DNA from 2 places in the Rossellomorea marisflavi genome. Region 1 is predicted to be linked to the other one. Evidence: riboswitches for the same ligand, from Rfam matches in the RefSeq annotation. Region 1 holds a riboswitch; the other holds the start of a gene.
The links. Region 1 has a riboswitch for S-adenosylmethionine ahead of K6T23_RS01455 (Na+/H+ antiporter NhaC family protein). Riboswitches for the same ligand answer to the same signal wherever they lie in the genome.
Positions count from the first base shown of each region.

Region 1 (4,425 bases):
GCTGGCTTGGGCCCGGGGCGTTGACAACAGACCTGTCGGATGAGGAAATACGAAGCCGTGTGGAGAAAGCGATCCAAGATGTCCCGCATGCCGTGGGGATGAATCATCATATGGGTTCGAAGGTGACAGCCGATGAACGCATCATGAGGATCGTCCTTGAAGTATGCAAAAAGCACGGCATGTTTTATCTCGACAGCAAAACAACGGGGAAAAGTGTCATCCCGAAGCTTGCTGAAGAACTGAAGGTGCCTTATCTCGAGAACGGTCTCTTTTTCGATGATGTCTACACGAAGGAGCACATCGGGCAGCAAGCGACAAAACTTGCCGCTAAACTTGAAAAAGATGACAGCATGGTGGCCATCGGTCACGTCGGTGTAACGGGTACGATGATTGCATCGATGCTGAAGGACTTCATTCCTGTCTACGAAAAAGAAGCCAATATTGTGCCGTTATCCGACCTTATTCCGGAGTATCACTTGATTGATGAAAGCATGCCATGAGTTGTATGCTGATAGGTGATGAATAATCGGAAGGAGAGTCGATTACATGAAAATGGCTATTGTGACCGGAGCAACAAGGGGACTGGGCGAAGCAATCGCTTCTGGCCTGGTGGAAAAAGGGGTCGGGCTCATCAACATATCCCGTCGAGATAATGAAAACCTGAAGGCCATGGCCACGGATGCAGGGGTGACCTATTCCTTTCATCCGTGCGATCTGACATCTGCTACCGACACGGAACAGGTATTCAGGGAAGTGGGAGCAAGCGTGTTTTCAAGCGGAGCCGACACGATTTATGTGATTCAGAATGCCGGCTTGGTCACCCCCATCAATCCGTCCGGACAAGTGGATGCCGGGAGCTTGGAAGCAAGTGTTCACGTGAATCTCCTTGCTCCCATGATCGTCCTCAATGAGATGATCTCCGCGTCTGAGGGCAAATCTGGACAGATGCTGATCGTCAATGTCAGTTCAGGTGCAGGAAGCAGGCCTGTGTATGGGTGGAGTACGTACTGCTCCACCAAGGCAGGACTCAATATGCTGACGGAAACCGTGAGCCTGGAGCTATCGACTTCAGGACGGGATCATAAGGTTATTTCCTTCAGCCCGGGTGTCATGGATACAGATATGCAGGGAGAAATCCGTTCCTCCTCACAGGAAGCTTTTGTAGAAGTAGAGAAGTTCAAACGCTACAAGGAAGAGGGGACCCTTCGCAGCGCTAAGACGGTTGCGGATGCACTGGTGAATTTGATCACGGAAACAGAAGTGGAAAGCGGTAACCTTTATCACATCAATGATCTTGTATAATTGGACACAAAAAAGCCCCGGGCTCTGGTCGATACCAGCATCCCGGGGCTTTTCCCATTGAATTATGATTGTACCGGCTCTGTAGAACGAGCTTTCCTGCGGGTGAAACGAGGCAGGGCGAATTTGATCGCCACCAGGCCACAAATCGCCGTCAAGATCGGGTAGAACGCATACGGAAGGATGCTCAGCGGCGAAATGCCGGCTGTTTCAGCTACAAGAAGCATCTGGGCACCGTATGGAATCAAACCTTGTACGGCACATGAGAAGATATCGAGGATACTCGCTGTCTTCCGGTTGTCCACACCGTATTCATCACTGATTGATTTGGCAAGAGGCCCGGCAATGATGATGGAGATGGTATTATTGGCGGTGCACAGGTTCGTGGATGCCACGAGTCCCGCAGTGGAGTATTGCGCGCCTTTGGATGAACCGACCTTCCTCGTTACAAGATAGAGAAGCGCCTGGATCCCGCCATTGTGACGGATCAGTTCCACCACTCCTCCGATCAGGATCGATAGGAAGGCGATCTCGCCCATTCCGAGCATACCATCGGCAATGCTGCCGAAATAGCTTGTCGGTGTGAAGCTTCCGTCGATGAATCCGATGATTCCTGAAAGCAGGATGCCGCCGAATAAGACGGCAAATACGTTCAATCCCGAGAGGGCACCGATGATGACGGCAAGATACGGAAGGATCTTCACGATGGAATAACTTCCGGCGTCGACGGACGACTGGTTGCCAAGCGTCACGAAGAACAGGGCAATGATGGTGATGATGGCAGCAGGCAGGACGATGAAGAAATTGACTTTGAACTTATCTTTCATCTCCGTTTTCTGCGTACGGACGGCCGCGATGGTCGTATCCGAAATAAAGGAAAGATTGTCACCGAACATGGATCCACCGACAACGGTCGCCATGGCTAGCGGAAGGGAAATATCCGTTCCTGAGCTGATTCCGACACCGATAGGGGCAAGGGCCGCAATCGTCCCCATGGACGTCCCCATGGCCAGTGAGATGAAGGCGGCGATCACAAACAGCCCGACAATCAAGAGATTTTCCGGAATGACGGATAGGGCGAAGTTGACCGTTGAATCAACGGCACCCATTTTTTCAGCCACACCTGAGAAAGCGCCAGCCGATAAGAAGATCAAGACCATGATCATGATATCGAGGTTACCCGCTCCTTTGGCGAAGCGTTCAACCTTCACATTGAGGCTGTCCTTCCGGTTCATGGCCAATGCCACGACAGCAGCGATGATGATCGCCACGAGTACGGGGAAGGAATAGAAGTCCCCTGAAATGATACCTGCCCCAAGGAACAGGGCAACGAATATGAGTAATGGTAATAATGCCAGTAGATTGCCTTTTTCCTGATTCATGTTGTGCACTCCTTTTAGATGATATGTTGCGCATAAAATAAAAAACCTCTTCAAATAAGAAGAGGTTTCATGAAAACGAAACACCCTTCTTATCTTTCAAGCCGGTGGCTTGCTGGATGTGGCACAGCACTCGTTTGGACGAGTCCGCTGCCGAGACATCATAGGGCCAGTCCCTCCGTCTCTCTGGATAAGAAGATTTTACGTTATGCAGTTATGTTTAAGATACTTTCATACTTTAATGGGTTTCATCCTAAATGTCAAACGGGAAAATTTTCATCCGTATCAAGCAAACGCATACATATTTTCAAGAAGAACACAGTTAGGATTGTAACTGGAATAAACCAGATGATATAATCAGACAATGGAAAAATAAGGGGGTTCGCAACCCTCGACAAACAGGAGAGATGACCGTATGAAGAAGCGATATTGGCTGCTGGCATTGAGTATGTGTCTGCTACTGGTGGGGTGTTCTCAAGGGAAGGGAAATGGTTCATCCCAGTTGACGTTGGAACCGTATGACCTGAGTGATAAGGAAGAAAAGGTGGTTGCCGCTACAGGGAGAGGTTCCATGTTCTTCTTTACCCTGGATGGAACCCTGGCAAAGGATATGGATCTTGAAAGGACCATAGAAGTGTATGAAAAAGGGAAGCTCGTAAGCGATGAGCCGTTCCAATACGACGAAGAAGCGAAAAAGTATAAACACTCCCTGAACTCCTTCGGCATGGAAAGCTCTGAAAAGGATCTGCAGATTTTTAATGGGAGCGAAAGCACCTTTATCACTATGGAGGAAGACCCCATACCTGAAGAAAGTGGAAGTAGTGCATCCTCCTTGTTAACAGAAAAAGTGGAGCTCAAGAAAGATAAGCCTGTGTATATTTACGGAATGGCTACTTCTAAAAACAACGGGGATTCCGTAGGTATTGGATTGGAAGATGGGAAACCTGTCGGTGGCTTCAAAAAATCCGACAAGGCTTATATCTATAAAATCACCTTGGTGGACCGTAAATCTGAATAATTTTCAGAATAAAGATTATTTTATTAGAATAATAGGTTTTAAATCTTTTGACTGGTGGTACAAGAAAGATATATATCACATATAGGATTCGAGCGTTAACAACTTTCATGTAAAAGGGGAGTCTATTATGGATAATACCTTCGTCTACTCAAAAGAATATGCCAACCTTGGCGACATTATAGAATTCAAAAGGAAAAAGCACGTCCTGCAAGGTGTCGTGACGACCCTAAGGGAGAATACGGTCATCGTGCGCATGGATAAGGAGTCAGCGGAGAAGCTGGACCTTCCCGATGATCAAACCGTGGTTGCCCATAAGAACTATGCCATCATCGAGCGGGCCGAAAACGGCACGAATCCGGTCTTCGTCTACGATGGCTGGAACAGTGCGTTGAAGGCGTAAATAGTATATAAGAAAAATCCCCCGGCGCTAAAATGAGCGTCCGGGGGATTTTCTTTGAGTTGTTCAAGTGATAAGGTGAAGCATGCAGAGCTGTGCATGCTTCACCTTCGCCTCGGGTCATCTCCGGTTTGCGTACTCCCTCACCATTTCTTCCGTCACGGTCTTGCGCTGGGGTACGACGCCCTGCCTTGCAAGGGCATTGATCTCCTGGGTGACATGATTGATGCGGTCGGTGGTGAATGGCTTTCCGGCTTCGCATAATGTAAGGGCTTCTTCGATGGCCTGTTCCCTCGATTCATCAAGCTTCATGAACTCCTTCACGAGGCTGT
Region 1 covers NZ_CP081870.1:266,053-270,477, forward strand. The annotation lists gene K6T23_RS01445 (divergent polysaccharide deacetylase family protein) at 1-500, shown strand, start outside; gene K6T23_RS01450 ((S)-benzoin forming benzil reductase) at 547-1,302, shown strand; gene K6T23_RS01455 (Na+/H+ antiporter NhaC family protein) at 1,365-2,681, opposite strand; SAM riboswitch class I at 2,768-2,875, opposite strand; gene K6T23_RS01460 (hypothetical protein) at 3,094-3,696, shown strand; gene K6T23_RS01465 (DUF2187 family protein) at 3,824-4,096, shown strand; gene K6T23_RS01470 (YpbS family protein) at 4,214-4,425, opposite strand, start outside.

Region 2 (4,425 bases), 1.3 Mb from region 1:
AGGGCCGCTTCCGTCGTATTTCTAGGCTCTACCTGCATTCACTTTCAGCTCCATTCTAATTCGAGTGATCGAAAATAGTATGAGCTTATTGCAAAAAGATTATGTTTGGTATTTATTCTTTGACCGGCACCACGGAACCTTTCCACTCTTTATTGATGAAGTCCTGAATTTCATCAGACTGAAGCACCTTCACAAGCTCCTTGATTTCTTTTTTGTCTTCATCACCTTTTTTGACCGCGATGATGTTCACATACGGTGATTCCTTGTCTTCAATGGCAATGGAATCCTTGACCGGATCCAGTCCGCTATCGATGGCATAGTTGGAGTTGATGACGACTGCATCGCCTTCTTCATTATTGTAAAGCTGAGTAAGAAGGGCCGGCTCGTATTCGTAGTCGAATTTCAATTTTTTAGGGTTTTCAGCGATATCATCCAATGTCGCCTGGGTTTTATCAATACCATCCTTCAATTTGATCAGACCGTTTGCTTCAAGCAAAGTCAGGATCCTTCCGTGCTCTGCCACGGAGTTACTGAATAGAATGGTTCCGCCTTCCGGGATATCTTTAAGGGATTGGTGCTTCTTGGAATATACCGCCATCGGTTCGATGTGAATTCCTCCGGCACTGACGAAGTCATAACCATGTTCCTTCTTTTGCCCTTCTAGATAAGGGATGTGTTGGAAGTAGTTCGCATCAAGATCTCCGCTCTCGAGATCCTTATTTGGCAGGACATAATCCTGATACGTTTCGATCTTGAGATCGATCCCTTCTTTTTCAAGGATCGGTTTTGCTTCCTCAAGGATTTCAGCGTGAGGAACATTGGATGCTCCGACCACAAGTTCCTTTGAGTCGCCTGAGCTACCGTTGCTCCCGCCGGTTCCGCATGCTGCCAATCCTATGATACTCGCTGCTGCAATCGTTCCCACTAACCATTTTTTCATCTGAATTCTCTCCTTTTATCGTTTATCTATTTTATTGGTGAAATAATCACCGACAAGCTGAATGATGAATACAAGAACCAGGATCATGATTGTCGCTGCCAAGGTGACATCGGTTCTGCTGCGCTGGAATCCATCCAGGAATGCCAGATTCCCGAGACCACCAGCCCCGATGACGCCTGCCATTGCGGTATAACCGACCAATGCGATGGCCGTCACGGTGATTCCCGAGATGAGAGCCGGCATGGATTCTGGGAGAAGGACCTTCATGATGATGGTACTCGTCTTGGACCCCATGGCTTTCGCTGCTTCGATGACCCCTTTATTGACTTCGCGGAGGGCGATTTCCACCATCCGGGCATAAAACGGGGCTGCACCGATGATCAGGGCTGGCAAGGCCGCGTTGGCCCCCCGGATCGTCCCGATCAATACCTTCGTAAAGGGAATCAGTAACACAATCAGAATGATAAAAGGGATGGACCTGAATATATTGACTGCCGCATTGGTAATCGTATAAGCCGCCTTGTTCTCCCAAATGTTCCCCTTCGATGTAAGGAACAAGAGGATTCCAAGGGCAAGACCGAGGAAAAAGGTCAAAATGACCGACATCCCCGTCATGTATAAGGTTTCAAGTGTTGCCTCCCACATTTTCTCCCAATCGACATTCGGAAAGACTTTTTCAATCATCTCTCCATCACCTCCACCTTCACTTGATTTTCAGCAAAAGCGACGGCCTGATCCACAATCAATGGATCTCCGGTCAGCTGGATGAACAACGTTCCGAAGGCCCCTTTTTGTGTTTGGGATATCTGCCCTTGAAGGATATTCACTTCAATATCGAACCGGCGGATCAGCGCTGTGATGAGAGGCTGATCTGTGCTTTCTCCTACAAAAGTAAGCTTCAGCACCTTCCCATCCTGACAATGTTCCAAGACATCATCCGATTCCTGTTGCTGAGAAACTTCTTTTACAAAACGCTTCGTCACTTCTTCCCTAGGGTTCCGGAACACGTCAAGTACGTCCCCTTCTTCGACGACTTTACCTGAATCCATGACCGCTACCCTGTGACAAATCTTGCGGATGACATGCATCTCGTGGGTGATCAACACAATCGTTAATCCAAGACGATCATTGATATCCACTAAGAGGTCGAGGATGCTGTCTGTGGTCTGTGGATCAAGGGCGGAAGTCGCCTCATCGCATAGCAGCACTTTCGGATCATTCGCCAATGCCCTTGCAATGCCGACCCGCTGCTTTTGACCTCCACTCAATTGCGAAGGATATGAATCGCCTCGGCCTTCAAGCCCGACCAGGTTAAGGAGTTCATTTGCTTTTTTGATCCTCTCTTTTTTCGATACACCTGCAATTTCAAGGGGGAACTGGATGTTTTCCAGGACCGTCCTCGACCAAAGGAGGTTAAAGTGCTGGAAGATCATCCCCATGGACTGCCTTGCTTCCCTGAGGGCCCTCCCTTTTGCCTCTGAAATCAGCTGCCCGTTCACATCGACGGCTCCATCAGTAGGGACCTCAAGCCCGTTTAACATCCGGATCAACGTGCTCTTTCCGGCTCCACTGTATCCGATCACACCGAAGATTTCTCCATCGTTGATGGTCATATCCACCCCATCGACGGCTGAAACCGTTCCGTTTTTCGTTTGAAAGATTTTTTTTACATCAGAAATCGTAATCATGTTGCATCCACCTCACCATCAGTAAAACCACCGGTTTACTAGGAATTATATCCAAATGACGTTTGCTGTTAAATCATCGAACGTCATTTGGAAAATAAAAATGCCTTTCTGCGATAAGCAGAAAGGCATACTATTTCAATAGTAGACTTTCTCTCATCTGTCGAAGCCTTCGCTTCGAGTGAATTGGCACCGTGTCAATTTTCATTGACGGTTGCCGGGTTTCATCGGGCACTTCCCTCCACCACTCTTAATAAGAGATAAACGTTATTTAATTATTCATACTAAATACTCAGAAATTTGTTACTAAAGTGATACTATCACCGAATAAACATGGTGTCAATTCATTTTTGCACATTATACGCTCACTGGTTCAACGATGTGAAAACGGGTCAACCAAAGCACGGATTCAGCAAACAACAAATGCCGGTAGCCCCCACGGACTAGGACATCCTTTTTATCAACAAGGGAAGTCAATCGCTCATTCCCTGCAAATAAAGAAAGCAACTGCCGTTCATGTCCAGCCGTTATCCTCAGGTGGGGCTCAGGATGGGGATTGGGAAGTACGGAACATCCCTTATTTGATATAGACAGACTGTACCCGCTTGAGCCACTTTGGAAGTGTAGGACGAACGGTGTGTCTGGAAATAATAATTGTAAGTGATACCTGGTCTCGCATTGATCTACTATTTTCTCTAAATACTCTCTCATGCAACCCCTCCAGTATCTCGGATACTTAACTAATTCCACTACTGGATTGTTTATCCTCCCGTACTTTCTCGACAGATTGTGGACGGACTGTCGAAGGAAGGGCCCAATAGACAATATATTGGCGGGTTCGTTTCATTTCCCGAGAAATATGTCCCGGTGTGTAGAAAAGTCGTAGTGGTTTTCGTGAAAATCTATCTATTTCTTGTGCTATTCGAGCATAAAAAAAGGCCTTTTTGGCCCCTTCACGCTACCTTTTTCAATGCTTCATACAGAAACGGTACAGACTGGAACGCATAGATCCGGTCGACCTCGACTCCATCTTTGAACAGGAGGAGGCAAGGAACGCTCTCGATTGCATACTCAGTTGCGAAATCCGCCATGTAATTAAGATTTGCCTTTGCAAAAACAAACGGTTGGGGCAGATTTTCTACGATCTCGATCATCCTCCCTGCAACCTGACAGGTCCCACACATGGGTGTATACAAATAGAGGGCAAGCAGTCTTTCATTCTTTCGAATCGTTTGCAGCGCTTCATGGCTGTTCAACTCTTTCAAATCTAATTCATCCTTTTTCCAAGATATTGTTGGTGGACATCAATATTGGCTCCGATCAAAACGGAAGCGAGGTGATATTCCGGGGCAGCAGCCACTTCCTTGTACATCCTGTCGATATACAGGTGGCCTGCTTCCGGGAACTCCCGCTTGAATTGCTTGCGGAGTTTTTCACCGGCTTCGTCGGCATCCACAAGGATGTATACGTCCCTGTCGATTAATGAATCAATCAGTTCGTCCATTTTAGTCAGACTGATCGTACCATTGGTACAAATGATTTCCACGGGCTCACTGATGATATCTTTGACCTTTCGTTTATCGGATGTGCCTTCTACGATCAGGACTTTTTCATCCACGACTTCCATGACAATCACCTTGACTTTCAGTGAAGTAGTAAAAGATTATTAATGGTCCACTTATTATCTCTATTTTCTCATGTCAGTGGTATTTTGCAAAGGATTTGATCCTAAAGAACACCGGGGGGGAATCCCCCGATGTCATGTTAACACCATCCACCTTCATCGCAATCCGTATAGCG
Region 2 covers NZ_CP081870.1:3,313,490-3,317,914, forward strand. The annotation lists gene K6T23_RS17335 (carboxymuconolactone decarboxylase family protein) at 1-38, opposite strand, end outside; gene K6T23_RS17340 (MetQ/NlpA family ABC transporter substrate-binding protein) at 113-940, opposite strand; gene K6T23_RS17345 (methionine ABC transporter permease) at 956-1,624, opposite strand; gene K6T23_RS17350 (methionine ABC transporter ATP-binding protein) at 1,621-2,628, opposite strand; SAM riboswitch class I at 2,779-2,885, opposite strand; gene K6T23_RS17355 (thioredoxin family protein) at 3,579-3,890, opposite strand; gene K6T23_RS17360 (toprim domain-containing protein) at 3,893-4,252, opposite strand; gene K6T23_RS17365 (YusG family protein) at 4,390-4,425, opposite strand, start outside.
Region 2: linked by a shared signal. The riboswitch ahead of K6T23_RS17350 (methionine ABC transporter ATP-binding protein) and the one ahead of K6T23_RS01455 (Na+/H+ antiporter NhaC family protein) in region 1 are both predicted to bind S-adenosylmethionine.